Regions from separate parts of the Variovorax sp. V35 genome, predicted to be linked through region 1. Evidence: riboswitches for the same ligand, from Rfam matches in the RefSeq annotation. Region 1 holds a riboswitch; the other holds the start of a gene.
What was found. Region 1 has a riboswitch for thiamine pyrophosphate ahead of ACAM42_RS19110 (cytosine permease). Riboswitches for the same ligand answer to the same signal wherever they lie in the genome.
Positions count from the first base shown of each region.

Region 2: another riboswitch for thiamine pyrophosphate. It lies ahead of thiC (phosphomethylpyrimidine synthase ThiC); the one in region 1 lies ahead of ACAM42_RS19110 (cytosine permease).

Region 1 covers NZ_AP028666.1:4,106,417-4,114,452, reverse strand. Annotated here, with positions in the region: gene thiD (bifunctional hydroxymethylpyrimidine kinase/phosphomethylpyrimidine kinase) at 1-337, shown strand, start outside; gene ACAM42_RS19110 (cytosine permease) at 282-1,622, opposite strand; TPP riboswitch at 1,700-1,805, opposite strand; gene ACAM42_RS19105 (adenylate/guanylate cyclase domain-containing protein) at 1,919-3,856, shown strand; gene ACAM42_RS19100 (2Fe-2S iron-sulfur cluster-binding protein) at 3,830-4,813, opposite strand; gene ACAM42_RS19095 (aromatic ring-hydroxylating dioxygenase subunit alpha) at 4,810-6,036, opposite strand; gene ACAM42_RS19090 (Bug family tripartite tricarboxylate transporter substrate binding protein) at 6,033-7,055, opposite strand; gene ACAM42_RS19085 (LysR family transcriptional regulator) at 7,140-8,036, shown strand, end outside.
Region 2 covers NZ_AP028666.1:6,375,634-6,383,669, reverse strand. Annotated here, with positions in the region: gene ACAM42_RS29400 (acyl-CoA dehydrogenase family protein) at 1-20, shown strand, start outside; gene ACAM42_RS29395 (metallophosphoesterase) at 29-865, shown strand; gene ACAM42_RS29390 (hypothetical protein) at 985-1,332, shown strand; gene ACAM42_RS29385 (hypothetical protein) at 1,349-2,263, opposite strand; gene ACAM42_RS29380 (GNAT family N-acetyltransferase) at 2,700-3,260, shown strand; gene ACAM42_RS29375 (hypothetical protein) at 3,471-4,577, shown strand; gene ACAM42_RS29370 (hypothetical protein) at 4,650-5,060, opposite strand; gene ACAM42_RS29365 (YchJ family protein) at 5,229-5,660, shown strand; TPP riboswitch at 5,688-5,793, shown strand; gene thiC (phosphomethylpyrimidine synthase ThiC) at 5,886-7,769, shown strand; gene ACAM42_RS29355 (HAD family phosphatase) at 7,844-8,036, shown strand, end outside.

The sequences.
Region 1 (8,036 bases):
CGCGCTCGGCGCGAAGGCCGTGCTCCTCAAGGGCGGCCATCTGCCGGGCGACGAAGTGGTCGATGTGCTGCTGGAGCGCAGCGGCGCGCGCAAGCGGCTCGCGTCGCAACGCATCGCCAGCCGCAACCTGCACGGCACCGGCTGCACGCTCTCGTCGGCCATCGCCGCGCACCTGGCGCTGGGCCTGGCGCTGCCCGAGGCGGTCGAGCGCGCACGCGCGTACATCCTCGGCGCGATGCGCGCCGGTGCGGATGTGCTGGTCGGTGCGGGCCACGGTCCGCTCAACCACGGCTTTGCGCCAGTGCCGACCCACCGCTTGCCGCTGTCGGCCGGCTGAGCCAGGCCAGCACGAAGGTCGCCGCCAGCGTCGGCAACGCCGAGCCGAACTGCGGCGCCCACTTGGCGAGCGCGTGGTAGGCCGCGATGCCCGCGAGCCAGATCAGCGCCGCGCCCCAGTCGATGGTGCGCGTGCCGCTTGCCGACACGGCGTGGCCGCTGCCCAGCCGCCCCAGGATCACGCCGTACAGCGGCACGAACACCGAGCTCAGCAGCAGCAGGAAGGGTTCGAGCGTGTGCATTGGCAGCACCAGCGCGAGGCCGATGCACAGCACCGCCAGCAGCAGGCCCCAGCGCTTCACGCTCCAGCGCGGCAGCAGGCTGTGCGTGGACACCGAGCCCGAGTACACGTCGCCATAGGCGTTGTCGAGTTCGTCGATGAGGATCAGGCCCAGCGCCACCAGTCCGCCCTGGGCCAGCAGCAGCGCCGTGACGAGGCTGGTGCCCGGCTCGGCCACGCTCACCACCATCACGCCCAGCGCGTAGCACCAGATGTTGGCGAGCGCGTAGCCGATCCAGGTGCCGCTGAACGCGCTGCCCAGGCCGCCCCCGGCGCTGCGTTTGCCGTGGCGCGCGTAGTCGGCCACCAGCGGCAGCCACGACACCGGCATCGCAATGACCAGGTCGAGCGCGCTGAGCATGCCCATGCTGCCGTTGCCCGGCCGCGCCCAGAAGGCGTCCAGGCCCTTGGCGTGCAGCTGCGTGGCGAACTGCCAGCTGAGCCACAGCAGCGACAGCACCACCAGCGGCAGGCCGAAGCGGCTCACGAAGCGGCGCACCAGCTTCACCATCGAGCCGGCCAGCAGCGCCAGCAGCACCGCGCCCCACAGCAGTGTGGTCAGCACGCCGCCCCAGGCCGTGCCCAGCGCGGGGCCGAAGGCCTGTTGCCCGATGGCCTGCGTGCCCTCGCGCATGATCACGAGTTCGAAGGTGGTCCAGCCCACCAGCTGCACGATGTTGAGCAGCACCGGCAGCCGCGCGAAGGCGCTGCCGTAGGTGGCATGCATCAGGCCGGCGCTGGCCAGCCCGGTTTCGCAGCCCAGCCGCGCGGTCCAGGCCAGCAGCCCGGCGCCGAGCAGCGAGCCCAGCACGATCGCCAGCGCCGCGTCGCGCGTGCCCACGGCCGGCACCAGGTAGGCGCCGATCTGCATCACCAGCAGGCCGACGCCGAGGCTGAACCACAGCGAGGCGTGGTCGTGCCAGCCGAAGACGCGCCGGGAGGCGGGCAGGGGCGTGAGCGCTTCGTTGCCGGAAGCGGAACTGTCGTTGTCGTGGTCGTGTGCCATCCGTTTTGCTCCAGTGCAAAAGGTTTGGCAGGTGGGCGAGGCTCCAGTGGCGTGGCCGTCACGCGAGACAACGCGACAGGCCACCGGAGCAGCTTCCCTGCGCGAGGATTACCTCAGTCAGGTTCAAAGGGACTCTCTCAGTCAGCCCCGGAACAATCCGGCTCGACACCCCTAGCGATGCGCCCCAGCGAACTGCGGCGCGGGGCGGATTTTATCCCCGCGCGGCAGAACGTCGCAGACGCACGAAAATCCGCGTCGCGAGGGCGGTTTCACATGCCCCGGGGGAACCACGACACATGGCAGACGATTTCAAGCACCCGGGACCAGCACCGGCGCCACCCGCGAACGCGCCGCGCACCCGCCTGCGGCGCTTCCGGGTCGACGTCGGCACGATCATCTGCGCGGTCGCGCTGCTGCAGTCGCTGCTGCTGGTGGCCTTCGGCTACTGGGGGGCGGAGAAGCTGGTGTCGAAGGTGGGCGAGTCGGCGCACAAGGTCAACCACGACCGGGTCGAAGACAACATCCTCGCCTTTCTCGCGAAGACCGAGGGCCTGGTGCGCGCCATCGCCCACACGCCCGACCTGCACCCGGCGGGCCACGACGGCGAGCAGACCGCCGAGCTGCTCTGGGCCGCGCTGGAGCAGACACCCGAAATCGACAGCATCGGCGTGGGCAGCGACGACGGCCATTTCTTGATGGCCATGCGCCACCCCGCGCCGGTGGTGCGGCAGGTGCTGCGCGAAGGTCGCACCACCACCGAGACCTGGGAGTACAAGTCGCCGCCCGACAGCGACGGCGACGAAGACCCGCGGCGGCGCTACGAGACGACGCGCATCGAGGCCTTCCGCAGCGAGGACGACCCGGTGCACCAGGACTGGTTCACGCAGGCCGAGAAGGCGCGGCGCGCCGTGTGGACCGCGCCCTTCGTGCTGCCCTCGATGAAGGAGCTCGGCGTGAGCCATGCGCGGCCGAGCCGGCGGCAGGACGAGGAGGGCGCCACGCAGACGTTGGTGGCGGTCGCCAGCGTGTCGCTGGGGCATCTTTCGAACCTCGTGCGCCTGTTCGGTGGTACGGGCCACGGCCACAGTGCCTTGCTGAGCGCCGACCACCACGTGATCGCGCGCAGCGACCACCCGCATTCGGTGCGCAAGCTCGAAGACCCCGACGACGGCGTGCTCGGCGCGCTGCACGCCCACATGCTGGCCAACGGCAGCCGCGGCTGGACCGAGGACATGGCCTTTCCGCTCGTGCACGAGGGCATGCACTATCAGGTGCAGACCTCGCGCATTGCGGCCACCGACTGGCACCTGGTCAGCTGGGAGCCCGAAGAGGCGCTGATGGGTGCGCTGCATCGCAACGTGCTGTGGTCGCTGCTGCTGGTGCTGGCATTCCTGGCGATCGCGCTCTTCATTTCGCTGCGCCTGTCGAAGCTGGTGACCGCGCCCATCGAAAGTCTCTCGCGCACGGCGCGGCGCATCGGGCGGCTGGAGCTCGACGACCTGCCGCGCGAGTCGAGCCGCGTGCTCGAGATCCAGCACCTGAACCAGGCGCTGGACGAATCCGCGCGCAGCCTGCAGGCCTTTCGCAAGTTCGTGCCGGTGGACGTGATCCGCCAGCTCATCGCCGAAGGGCATGCACTCGAGCCCAACGGGTCGCCGCGTCGCATCACCGCGATGTTCACCGACGTGGAAGGGTTCACGGCCATCGCGGAATCGATGCCGGCCGACGTGCTGATGCGGCAGCTGACCGACTACTTCAACCTCGCGACCCGCGTGTTCGCGCGCCACGGCGGCGTGATCGACAAGTTCATGGGCGACGGCATCATGGTGCTGTGGGGCGCGCCCACCGACCTGCCCGACGCGGAGTACCGCGCCTGCGCGGCCTCGCTCGAACTGCACGCCGAGATGACCGAGCTCAACCGCCGCTGGCAGGCCGAGGGCCTGCAGCCCTTTCGCACGCGCATCGGCATGCATACCGGCGTCGTGATCGCCGGGGTGCTCGGCTCGAGCGACCGGCTGTCGTACACCGCGCTGGGCGACGTGATCAACGCGGCCAGCCGCATCGAGGGCACCAACAAGCAACTGGGCACGCGCACGCTGATGTCCGAGGCGACCTTCGAAGGCCTGGGCGGGCGCCTGGCCACGCGGCGCATCGAGGAGCAGATCGAGCTGCGGGGGCGGCAGACGCGGATGGTGCTCTACGAACTCCTAGAGGTCGAGCACCAGCCTCGGTGAGCGGGCCCGCGAGCAGCAGGGCAGGAAGCAGTCGTTGGCCGCCTGCTCGGCGGGTGTCAGGTAGAGGTCGTGGTGAGCGACCTCGCCCGCGAGCACACGCGTGAGGCAGGTGCCGCAGACGCCTTGCGCACACGAGACCGGGATCTCGATGCCCTCGGCGGCGAGCGCGTCCAGCACGGTCATCGTCGCGGGGATGCGGACAACGCGGCGCGAGCGGTGCAGTTCGACCTCGAAGCTGCCCTGTCCATCGGCTGGCGGTGCGGCGCCCGAGAACGACTCGAAGTGCACCTGCGCGTCCGCCCAATGCAGGGCGCGCGCGGTCATGCGCACGGCCTCGAGAAAGCCCGAGGGGCCGCAGACATAGACGTGCCGGCCCGGCGCCGGACTGCCGAGGGTCGCCGCGAGGTCGATGTGCTGCGTGGGCGGGCCGTCGTCGTGGTGAAAGAACACCTTGTGCGCGAACGCGCTGTCTTCGAGCCGCCGCCGGTAGGGCGCGCGCGCCGCCGAGCGGCTGCAGCAGTGCAGCGCGAAGTCGGCCCCCAGTGCGGCCAGCCGCTGCGCCATCGACAGCAGCGGCGTCACGCCGATGCCGCCGGCCAGCAGCAGGCTGTGCGTTGCGCTTTCGTCGAGCGCAAAGAGGTTGCGTGGCGGGCCGATCTGCAACACCGAGCCTTCATGGACGATGTCATGCATGGCCCGCGAGCCGCCGCGCGAGGCGGCGTCGCACAACACGCCAATCTCGTAGTGCCCCTCGTCGCCAGGGGCCGATGCGTTGCACAGCGAATACTGGCGCACCAGCCCGCCGGGCAATGCGACGTCGATGTGCGCGCCCGCCGTGAAGGCCGGCAAGCGCTCGCCGTCGACGGGGACCAGCCTGAAGCCGGCCACGCCCTCGGCCTCGACCGTCTTGCGCGCCACCCGCACCGCGATGCCTGCGCCGCCCGACACGCCATTCATTCCTTGGGCACGAGGAAGTTGCCGGCCTCGAACTGCACGGGCGGGGCCGCGGGGTCGAAGCTCACGCCGGCCGGGTCGCGGCCTTCGCGCAGCGCGTCGAGCTGGCGTTGCAGCAGCCGGCGCAGCATCACGATGCCGCGGTCGGACGAGGCCAGGTGCTCTTCCGAATGCGCGGTGATGGCGCCCTGGCTCACCTGCGCCTCGTAGTCGCCGGGAAAGGCGCGGTGCTCGGCCTCGCTCAGCTCTTCCCACAGCTTGCCGTTCAGGCGCGAGCGCACGCGGGCGAGATCGCCCGGGGTTTTCACCCGGCCGACGGTGTAGATGCGAAAGCTGTGGTCGTCGATCGGCAGTACCCAGCCGATCGACTCGACGCGCCCGTAGGCGGCCACGCGCGGGTTGGGCACCACGCGCAGCGTCGGCAGCACGGGGCCGGCCACGCGGCGGAAGGTGCTGCCGTCCTCGAGCGTGCGGATCGAAGTGATCGTCACGCCGGTCTCGGTGCTCTCGAAGCTCACGTCGGGCATCTGACCCATCAGCGCCACGAACTGCGTGCCGCTGAAGCTGCCGTGCAGCACGGGCACGTGGAAGGGGTCGGCCACGTTCTCGTAGTGCTGCAGCCAGTTGCAGGGAATGACCTGCGGCCCGCCGCCGCCGATGCTGTTGCCGTCGGCTTCCAGGGTCTCGCCGTCGTCCATGGTTTCGAGGCAGTCGTAGCGTGGCAGCACGGGCTTCTTCTCGGCCGGGCCGAGGTAGGCCCAGACCAGGCCGTACTGCTCCTGCACCGGGTACCAGGGCTGGCGCACGCGGCCGCGACTGCGCGCACCGCCGTCGGGTTCGCAGGGCTGGTCGACGCAATGGCCCTGCACGTCGAACATCCAGCCGTGGTAGCAGCAGCGGATGCCTTCTTCTTCCACGCGCCCGTAGTAGAGCGACGCTCCGCGGTGCGCGCAGCGCCAGTGCACAAGGCCCGCGCGACCTTTCTTGTCGCGGAACAGGATCAGGTCTTCGCCCAGCACGCGCACCTGGCGCGGCGTGTCGGTGGCGTCGGCGGCCAGGCCGATGGGGTGCCAGTAGCGGCGCAGCAGCTCGCCCATGGGCGTGCCGGCGCCGACCTCGGTCAGCTCGGGTTTGTGGCTCGGCGCCTTGCGGCCGTAGGCGGTGCCGGTGTCGAAGGCGATGGGTTGCCACTCGGACGTGGCGGAAGGGGGGGCGACGGCGCTCATTCGGGGGTGACTCCTGCGGCCTTGATCAGGTCCGCCACGCGGGGAAAGTCGGCCTTGTAGCCGGCACGGAATTCGGCGGGCGTGCTGCCCAGCGGCTCGAAGCCGTAGCCGGCCAGCCGCTCCTGGATGTCGGGCAGCTTCGTGATTTCGCGCAGCGCGAGCGACCATTCGTCGAGCACGGGCTGCGGCGTGCGGGCGGGCGCGTACACACCGATCCAGCTGTCGAGGTCGAAGCCTGCAAAGCCCTGTTCGGTGAAGGTCGGCACGTTGGGCATCGAGCGCACGCGCTGGCGGCCGGTGATGCCCAGCACCTTGATGCGCCCGGCCTGTGCGAGGCCGCGTGCGGTCGCGGGGTTGGCCCAGGCCACGCCCAGTGCCTCGCCGAACATGTCGTTGTGCGCGGCGGCTTCGGCCTTGTAAGGCACATGCACCAGGTCGATGCCGTTCTGGCGTGCCAGCAGTTCGCCGAACAGGTGCGCGTTGGAGCCGTTGCCCCAGGTGCCGTACGAAACGCCGGGGTGCGCCTTGGCGTAGGCCACGAACTCGCGCACGGTGGAGAAGGGCGCCGAGGCGCGGGCGACCAGCATCGGGCCGCCTGTGGCCAGCTGCGACAGCGGCTCGAAGTCTTTCACCGGGTCGTAGGGCAGCTTGGGCTGCAGCACCACGTTGTTGATGTGCGTGAGCGGCAGCGTGAGCAGCACGGTGTAGCCGTCGGGCGCGGCCTTGGCGACGGCGTCGGCCGCGATGGTGCCGCTGGCGCCGGGACGGGCCTCGACGATCACCGGCTGGTTCCAGCGCGCCTTGAGCTTCTCGGCATAGACGCGGGCGATGGCGTCCATCGGTCCGCCGGGCGAGCCGAAGGGCACGATGCGCACCACGCGGTTGGGAAAGGGCGCGGGCTGTGCGAAGGCGGGGCCGGCGGCGAGGGCCGCGATGCCGGCACCGAGCACACCGAGTGCATGGCGGCGCGCAGTGCACGTTTTGTTCGCCTCGGGCGGCGAGGGTCTGAACCGATTCATCGTGTCTCCAGTCGTGTTGTACTTGTGTGCTGGACGATACGGACAGCCTGCCCCGCGGGCAATTCGAAGCTTTGAATATGAGATATGGCCCAACGTGATATCCGCAGCCTGGACGTTGGCATGCTGCGGACCTTCGATGCCCTGATGCGCGAACGCAGCGTGTCGCGCGCGGCCACCAGGCTCTTCCTGAGCCAGCCGGCGGTGAGCGCTTCGCTCAACCGGCTGCGCGACACCTTTGGCGATCCGCTGTTCACGCGCACGGCCCACGGCGTGGAGCCCACCGCGCGCGCCCATGCGCTGGCCGGCCAGGTCGAGCGCGTGCTGGCCGACCTGTCGGCGATGCTGGAGCCCGGCGAGGGCTTCGAGCCGGCGTCGTCGCAGCGCATCTTCCGCATCTCGGGCAGCGACTACGCCAGCCACCTGCTGCTGCCGACGCTCGCCAACGAACTCGTGGCCTGCGGCTCGCGCATCCGCCTTCACTGGGAGACCAGCTCTTTCCTCACGCTCACCGAGCGCCTGCGCAAGGGCGACTTCGACGTGGCCGTGCTGCCGCGCCTGCAGCCGCCGAGCGATTGCGAATCGGCGCTGCTGTACGAAGACCGCTACGTGGTCGCGGTACGGCGCGGCCATCCGACGCTGAGCGAGGCGGCCACGCTCGATGCGTTCTGCGAAGCGCCGCATGTGTTCCTCGGCTACGGCAGCTCGGCGCTCGACGACCTCATCGACCAGGTGCTGGCGCGGCAGGGGCGCACGCGGAGCATGCGGGTGGCGATGACCAGCTTCGGCCAGATCGTCGACCTGCTGGCGCAGACCGACCATGTCGCCGTGCTGCCGCTGCGCGTGGCCGAGCGCTTTCGCGACCGGCTCGCGGTGCACCCGCTGCCCTTCGAGCTGCCGGGCTACCGTTCGGTCGTCTGCTGGAACCGCCGCTCGAACTCGGATGCGGGCGTGCTGTGGCTGAAGGACGCGCTGCTGCGCATC
Region 2 (8,036 bases), 2.3 Mb from region 1:
TTCAACGCGCGCTCGCCTGATCGATCACGTGAGCCGGCGCCGCGGCCGACCCTGGGGCTCGATCGCTGCGGCACTCGTGCTCGCGGCGCTGGCCGCCTGGAGCGTCGTCATCGAGCCGCGCTGGGTGGCCGCGCGTGTCGAGCCCTTGGGCTCGGCGCAGTGGCAACCCCCGGCCGGCCTGAAGGTCGCCGTGGCCAGCGACTGGCACCTCAGCACGCGCTCGCTGTGGCGCGTGACCAGCGCCGACCGCGCCGCGGCCATTGTCGACCAGATCAACGCGGCGCAGCCCGACGTGATCCTGCTGCCCGGCGACTTTTTAGCGGGCTCCGGCGACGACGAAGACTTTTCCATCGAAGCCATGGCCGCCGTGCTCGGCCGCCTGAAGGCGCTGCAGGGCGTGTACGCGGTGCTCGGCAACCACGACTGGTGGCACGACGGCGAACACACCGCCAAGGCCCTGTCCGCGCAGGGCATCCGCGTGCTGGAGAACGCCTCGGCGCGCCTGCCGGGGCACGACCTCTGGGTGGTCGGCATCGGCGACGACTCCACCGGCCATTCGCAGCCCGACAAGGCCCTGGCAGGCGTGCCACCCGGCGCCGCCACGCTGGTCATGATGCACGACCCCTTCAGCTTCGCCGGCATGCCGCGCACGCAGGGGCTCGTGGTGGCGGGGCACACGCACGGCGGGCAGATCAGTGTGCCGGGCTACGGCGCCTTGGTGGTGCCCGGGCGTGCGCCGCGTGAGTGGGCCTATGGCTGGATCGCGCACAAGGACCACAGGCGCATGTACGTGACCAGCGGGCTTGGCGTGAGCATCTTGCCGGTGCGGTTCAACATGCGGCCTGAGTGGGTGATGTTTCGGTAGGGTGGTGCGTGGGCGCTTGACGGGCGTCGTGGAGGCCGCGAACATTGCCGTCGCCTCGTGATGAGCGGGGTCGGGATTGGCGTCCCGCTGACATCCTGCGTAGCAATCCTTGGAGGCCTATGGCCAATGCTTCAAGCGCAGTCACCGACGCCGGTTGTTCCTGTGTGTCTTCCCGTTCCAACGCCCAGTTCAAGCCCTTCGAATGGGTGCAAGGCGAACGGCTCCCTCCTTCACTGCAAAGCCACGCGGCGTTTCTCAACGAGGCGCGCGATGTGGTGCAGGGCGCGCAGACGCTGGTTCAGTTGCTCGAATGGGATGAGGACCGGCGCGACGCCGCTTCTCTTGATGCAGATGCAGCTCCGCTTTTCGATGCAGGCCGGCGCAGTTCGCTGCAGCGGTTTCTTGCGGTCTCACTGGGACTTCTGCATGCGCGGATTGAAGCGCAGTGCGAGGCGTTGGCCGAGTAGCTCGCGCCGCGTGACATCAGTCGGCTGTCTTGCCGCTCGCCACATCTGCGACCTTTGGGGCCAGAGACAGCAGCGCAAGCCTCAACCTGGGCTGCGCCGACGCCAAGTCCGAGACAAGGCCTGTGTAGAAGGGATAGATCTTTCCGCTTGGGCCATCGAAGATGATGGTCTGGCGTCCCAGAAAGGCCTTCGTCTTCGCGTCATACATGGCCATTCCCACGGAGACGTTCATGCGGTACTCATTCAGGGGGGCCGGCGCGTTCCAGAACGCGATCGGGCTGATCTGCAGCAGCATTTCCGAATCGGTGGGTTCGGCATCATCCAACGAGCCTGAGTGATAGCGCTCGCCGTCTTCCTTGCTTGCAGGCCAGAGCAATGTGTTGGTCTTTCTGCTGGCGATGACGGGCTGCATTCCTCGCTGCCGCAGTGCGGGCAGCAAGGCATCCATGAACTCCTGCTGCGGGTTCCAATCTGGGAAGAGCTTTCGCACTTCGCGGTCGAAGCCCTGCGCCTTTCTTTGCGTGTCGTCCGCGCTGGCCTGAATCAATGCGCCCACAAGGCCGGCAGCCACCAAGGACGAGGCTCCGGCACTTCGGCTCACAGGCGGTGACGCCGTTTGCTGGGCCAGGGTGGACGCAATCGCATCGCCCGCATAGTCGCCGCGCAGCGTGTAGTCGACATTGGAAAAGAACATGTCCGATCGACTTGAAAAATGGAAGTCGAAGTAGGGCGCCATCACACCGATCAATGCCAGGTTCTTGAGCGGTGGTGTTTCGATGATGGTGACGGTGCTCTTCCCGCGCACCTTGTCCGCTGCGATCTGGGGATGGACGGCACATCCCGAGAGGATGAACATCGCCAGCAGGAAGCACAGGGCAACGCGCAATGAGCTGAAGTTGGCGATGGTTCTCGAAGTGGGAAATGGGGTCATGGGATGAGGATGGTGTTCAACGTATCGGTCGCATGGGCGCGACCCGCGACGCAGGATAGATGCAGCATTGACACCGTGCCCTCAGGCTTTTTACCAAGAGCGGTGTTCTGTGCGGCGGGTTCGACGGACATCCGCAACACCGTTCACCTTCATGTCCGGCGCGCTCCCATCCTCGTCGGTTCTTTGCGCTCGCATCCCGCGTGGCTACAGTCGGCCAGAAGCGGTCGTTGCCGCTAGCGGTCAAATGCGCGTCTCAGCCGAACGGCGGTCGGCGGTTTTGTCGAAATCTGTTATGCCCGTACGTTCATGCAGTACATCGCTCTAAGGCATTGACTATGAAAGACATTCAGGAGTTCTGCCGCCAATGTGATCCCGCAGGCGGTCTACAAAGTTCGCAGAAGTGCGAGATACATCAAAGTTTGACTGGAGGTAGCTTATGGTCGATTTTCCAGCGCTGGAGACATCCCGACTCACGCTGCGTGAGATCGTGGAATCGGATGCGGAGAATATTCTTCGAATTCATGGCGACGCCGAGTACATGAGATGGTTCGGATCGGATCCGCTTCGCGATCTTGACGGCGCCGCGAAGTTGGTCGCTACGTTTGCCAGTTGGCGGAAAGAGCCGGTTTCCGGTGCACGTTGGGCCGTGGAGTTGAGAGACCAGCCAGGACTGATTGGTACATGCGGCTTGTTTCGCTGGAATCGAAACTGGAGATCCTGCATCATCGGTTACGAAATCGCTCCGGCGCATCAGGGCCGCGGATACGCGAAAGAAGCTCTAAAAGCAATCATCACTTGGGGTTTCCGAGAGGTGCAGTTGAATCGAATCGAGGCGCAGGTACACCCTGACAACACGGCATCTCTGGCCTTACTCGAGGCGCTCGGGTTCCTACAAGAGGGGCGGCAGCGGGAAGCTGGGCACTGGGCGGGCCGGCACCACGACCTCCTGCAGTACGCTCTACTCAATGCGCAGTGGAGTACAGCGAATGCGGTCTAACCTTTTGCTGCAGCGGATGGCTTCGCCCACCACTGAGCTTGCACGTTGAGTGTCTGATTTAGGACCCGTCCGGTGACTGCTATGGGCCCAAAAGGGACTTTGGGAAAGTAGGAAATGAGCGTTCGAAATCGGACATCTGTTTGCGCTCCCTCCGGCTTTCTCTGGTTTAGGGATATTTGCTAGAACGAGAGCCATTTCATGCCAACGCCTATGCACGACTTCGTGGCCAGTTTCGAACTGGCCAAGCGCGATGAAGATCTAAAGTACCAACTCATCAAAAACCTCCTGACAGACAAGCTCTTACTTCCATCGACCTCCACGCTGGCCTCATCCACAGCCGACATCATTACTTGGGTCATTCAGGACGCTCGATCGAGGTATGCAAGCAACCCCGAAAGACTGGTCGCTGCGATTTCAGCCTCGACAGAAGCCAATGCATTGGCGGTGTGGAGCAGCTCGCGGAATGATTGGATTGTTCTCAGTTACGGCCTAATGGAGCGGCTTCAGAGCGGTGCAGACAACCTCGGTGACCGCATCGCTGCGGCGTTTCCGGAAGTGATGCATTCCGAGTTGATGCAACGCCTGCTCCAGAAAAATTCGCTGCCAGGATTCAGAACGACACTCGGATCGTTCATCTACTTTGGTGCGATCGCGTTCTTCGCCGGCCACGAAGCGGGGCATCACCTGTCGGGCCACGATGGACATTTCGTCAAAGGCGCTCACGCGGAACATTCGAACACGTCAGACATGCTGGAGAACAGCGCGTGGCTGAGGGCACAAGCACTGGAACAGGACGCCGACCTGATCGGTCTGGATCTAGCCAGGAGGGGCATGACCAAACTTCTCATGCAACTTTGTGAAGTTGGTAGCTTCAGCCCAGCACAGCAGCAGTCCTATCAACGCGTGCTGGCCGTGCTCATTGCCGTCGGTGCTATGGCCGCCGTTCTGCGCGTCGTCCCACGAGAGATCGAATGGGAGGGCGTGCCGAGGCTTCGCCACCCGCCCTCCGTGGTGCGAGTGCTGACATTGGCAGCAAGCCTCTCGGCATCATTTAAAGAATCGTTTGGCCAGCTCGACGCAACGTCTCGTAAGTGGATTCGACTGATGTCACTTGAGATCGCAGCCAGCGCGACCATTCTGCCAGGAACGCCAGTGGACAAAATCTACCAAGAGCGACTTAAGCGCGGCGGCGAGCCCGCAGCCATTCGCGCTACTGGAATTCGAAAGGCTCTGAACGACCCTCAGTTTCGTGACTATCTTGGGCGGCTCGCAACAGAACTGCAGTTCGTGCGTCCAAAATTAAAGCCGCGCACGTAGCCTTTCGGGACGCACGAATGCCTAGCCGTCACTCGCGACTATCCGCTCTTGGCCGGTTGCAGGCAGACAAACCTATTGCGCGTGAACTCTAAATCCCAAGTAGAGAAAAAACGCCACAACCGCCCCGACGATGGCAAGCCCAACCGACCATGGAATGTCCATGTCACTGCGCTCGCGACGCGAGACGCCATCCATACGGGTCAGCATCGTGCGTCGCTGGTCCGGCGTGTTGATGAGGAGCTTGACGACGCCTGCAATGCCGCAAAGGGCAACAGCGCCCCCGATGATCATCCATCCCCACACTTCCATATTGAACGTGACGGGAAATGCACCATCGGCGCTTGCGACAAAGGGTTCGCGTCCCCTTCGCGTGACAACGATTTGTCCGGCGCGCCATGCGTCGAATCCGTGCAGAAAGGCGAAGACGCCCAAGGAGAGGGTCGCAGCGAGCAGAAAGAACAGCTTGAGGAGTCGCAAAAGCATGCTTTGGTGTTCAGCTTGAAGGAGCGAAACGCCGGACGACTTTAGCGGCACAAGCCATTGGCGCAAGAGGCCCCGGCGCCCTTGGCCCCGGCAGGTCCTCGCAAAGCGGGCATGCCCGGAAGCCCCCCTTCAGCCCCCGCCGCGCCAAGTGTTCCAATAGAGCCCTTCATGAGCGCCACCGACCCCACTCCCGGCCCCTGCCCTTGCGGCCGCACCGACCGTCGCGACAAGCCCATTGGCTACGCCCTGTGCTGTGGGCGCTACCTCGACGATTTCGAGAACACGCCGGCGCCCGACGCCGAATCGCTGATGCGTTCGCGCTACTCGGCCTTCGTGCTGGCGCGTGCCGATTACCTGCTCGCCACCTGGCATGCGTCGAAGCGGCCAGCCTCGGTCGAGTTCGAGCCGGGCGTCAAATGGCTGGGGCTGGACATCCGCTCGCGTTCGGTGCTCGACGCCGACCACGCCGAGGTCGAGTTCGTCGCCCGCCAGCGCGGCGCGACGGGCGTGGCGTTCCGCCTGCACGAGCGCAGCCGCTTCGTGCGCGAGGACGAGCGCTGGTTCTACGTCGACGGCGACCTGCACCAGCCCCCGGGTTGACGGCGGCGGGCTTCGGCCCGCACAATCGGCCCCGCTCCGGGGTGCACGCATGTGGCGTGCTGAGATGGCAAAGCTGCCGACCCGCGAACTTGATCCGGGTCATACCGGCGTAAGAAGAGCTGCACTCCCTGACTTCGGTCCGTCACTCCCTTTTCTGGTGGCGGGCCTCCCGAGGTCCACTGAGCGATTGCGGAGCACCCTTTCCCTCAACAAGGAGTGCCTCCGATGAATGCCCCCGACAAGTTCACCTCGCTGCTGTCGCTGACGCGCGAACCCTTTCCCGCCTCGCACAAGTGCGTCATTCCGGGCAGCCGGCCCGACCTGTTCGTGCCCGTGCGCGACGTGGCGCTGACCAACGGCGAAACCGTCTCCCTGTACGACACCTCGGGCCCCTACACCGACCCGAAGGTCGAGATCGACGTGCGCCGCGGCCTGCCCGACGTGCGCAGCGCCTGGGTCATCGAGCGCGGGGACACCGAAAGCTACGAAGGCCGCACGCACCACGCGCTGGACGACGGCGCCAAGAACGAAGACCGCGACGCGCAGCGCCTGGCCGAGCTGCGCGCCGGTGCCTCGGCGCTGCAGCGCACGCCGCGCCGCGCCAAGTCGGGCGCCAACGTCACCCAAATGCATTACGCGCGCCGCGGCATCGTCACGCCCGAAATGGAATACGTGGCCCTGCGCGAGAACGGCAAGCGCGAGTGGATGGCCGAGTACCTGGCCAACGAAGAGCGCGCCAAGCGCGTGGCGGGCAACCCGATGGGCGCGAGCATTCCGCGCATCATCACGCCCGAGTTCGTGCGCGACGAAGTGGCCCGCGGCCGCGCGATCATTCCCGCGAACATCAACCACCCTGAGGTTGAGCCGATGGCCATCGGGCGCAACTTCAAGGTGAAGATCAACGCCAACATCGGCAACTCGGCCGTCACCTCGAGCATCGAGGAAGAGGTCGAGAAGCTGGTGTGGGCCATCCGCTGGGGCGCCGACAACGTGATGGACCTGTCGACCGGCAAGAACATCCACACCACGCGCGACTGGATCGTGCGCAACTCGCCGGTGCCCATCGGCACGGTGCCGATCTACCAGGCGCTCGAAAAGGTGGGCGGCGTGGCCGAAGACCTCACCTGGGAAATCTACCGCGACACGCTCATCGAGCAGGCGGAGCAGGGCGTCGACTACTTCACCATCCACGCGGGCCTGCGCCTGCCGTTCATCCACCTCACGGCGGACCGCATGACGGGCATCGTGTCGCGCGGCGGCTCGATCATGGCCAAGTGGTGCATCGCGCACCACAAGGAGAGCTTCCTCTACACGCACTTCGAAGACATCTGCGACATCATGAAGGCCTACGACGTGAGCTTCTCGCTCGGCGACGGCCTGCGCCCCGGCTCGGGTGCCGACGCGAACGACGAGGCCCAGTTCGCCGAACTGCGCACGCTGGGCGAGCTCACGCAGATCGCCTGGAAGCACGACGTGCAGACCATGATCGAAGGCCCGGGCCACGTGCCGATGCACATGATCCAGGCCAACATGGACGAGCAGATCAAGCACTGCCACGAAGCGCCGTTCTACACGCTCGGCCCGCTGACCATCGACATCGCGCCGGGCTACGACCACATCTCCAGCGCCATCGGCGCCGCCATGATCGGCTGGGCCGGCACGGCGATGCTCTGCTACGTGACGCCCAAGGAACACCTGGGCCTGCCCGACCGCGACGACGTGAAGCAGGGGATCATTGCCTACAAGATCGCCGCGCACGCGGCCGACGTGGCCAAGGGCCATCCGGGTGCGCGCTCGCGCGACGACGCCCTGAGCAAGGCGCGCTTCGAGTTCCGCTGGCAAGACCAGTTCAACCTGGGCCTGGACCCCGACACGGCGCGCGAATTCCACGACGAGACGCTGCCGAAGGATTCGAGCAAGGTGGCGCATTTCTGCTCGATGTGCGGCCCCAAGTTCTGTTCGATGAAGATCACGCAGGAGGTGCGTGAGTACGCGGCCAAGAAGGGCGTGGCCGAGGCGGCTGCCATGGCCGAGGGCATGGAAGAGAAGTCGAAAGAATTCATGGCTGGCGGCGGCGAGATCTACATCCCGATCCGTCCCGTCGCCTGAGATAGCCTGAGTCTCCCCGTGCGGAAAGGGTGCGTTGCTACCATGGGGCCAGACCCCTGAACTCCAGCCTCGCAATGACCCCTTTCCCCTTTTCCGCCGTTCTCTTCGATTGCGACGGCGTGCTCGTCGATTCCGAACCCATCACCAACCGCGTGCTCGCCGACATGCTCGGCGAGCTCGGCTGGCAGCTCACGGCCGAGGAATCGATGAACATCTTCACCGGCAAGGCCGTGAAGGACGAGACGGCGCTCATCGAGGCCAAGACGG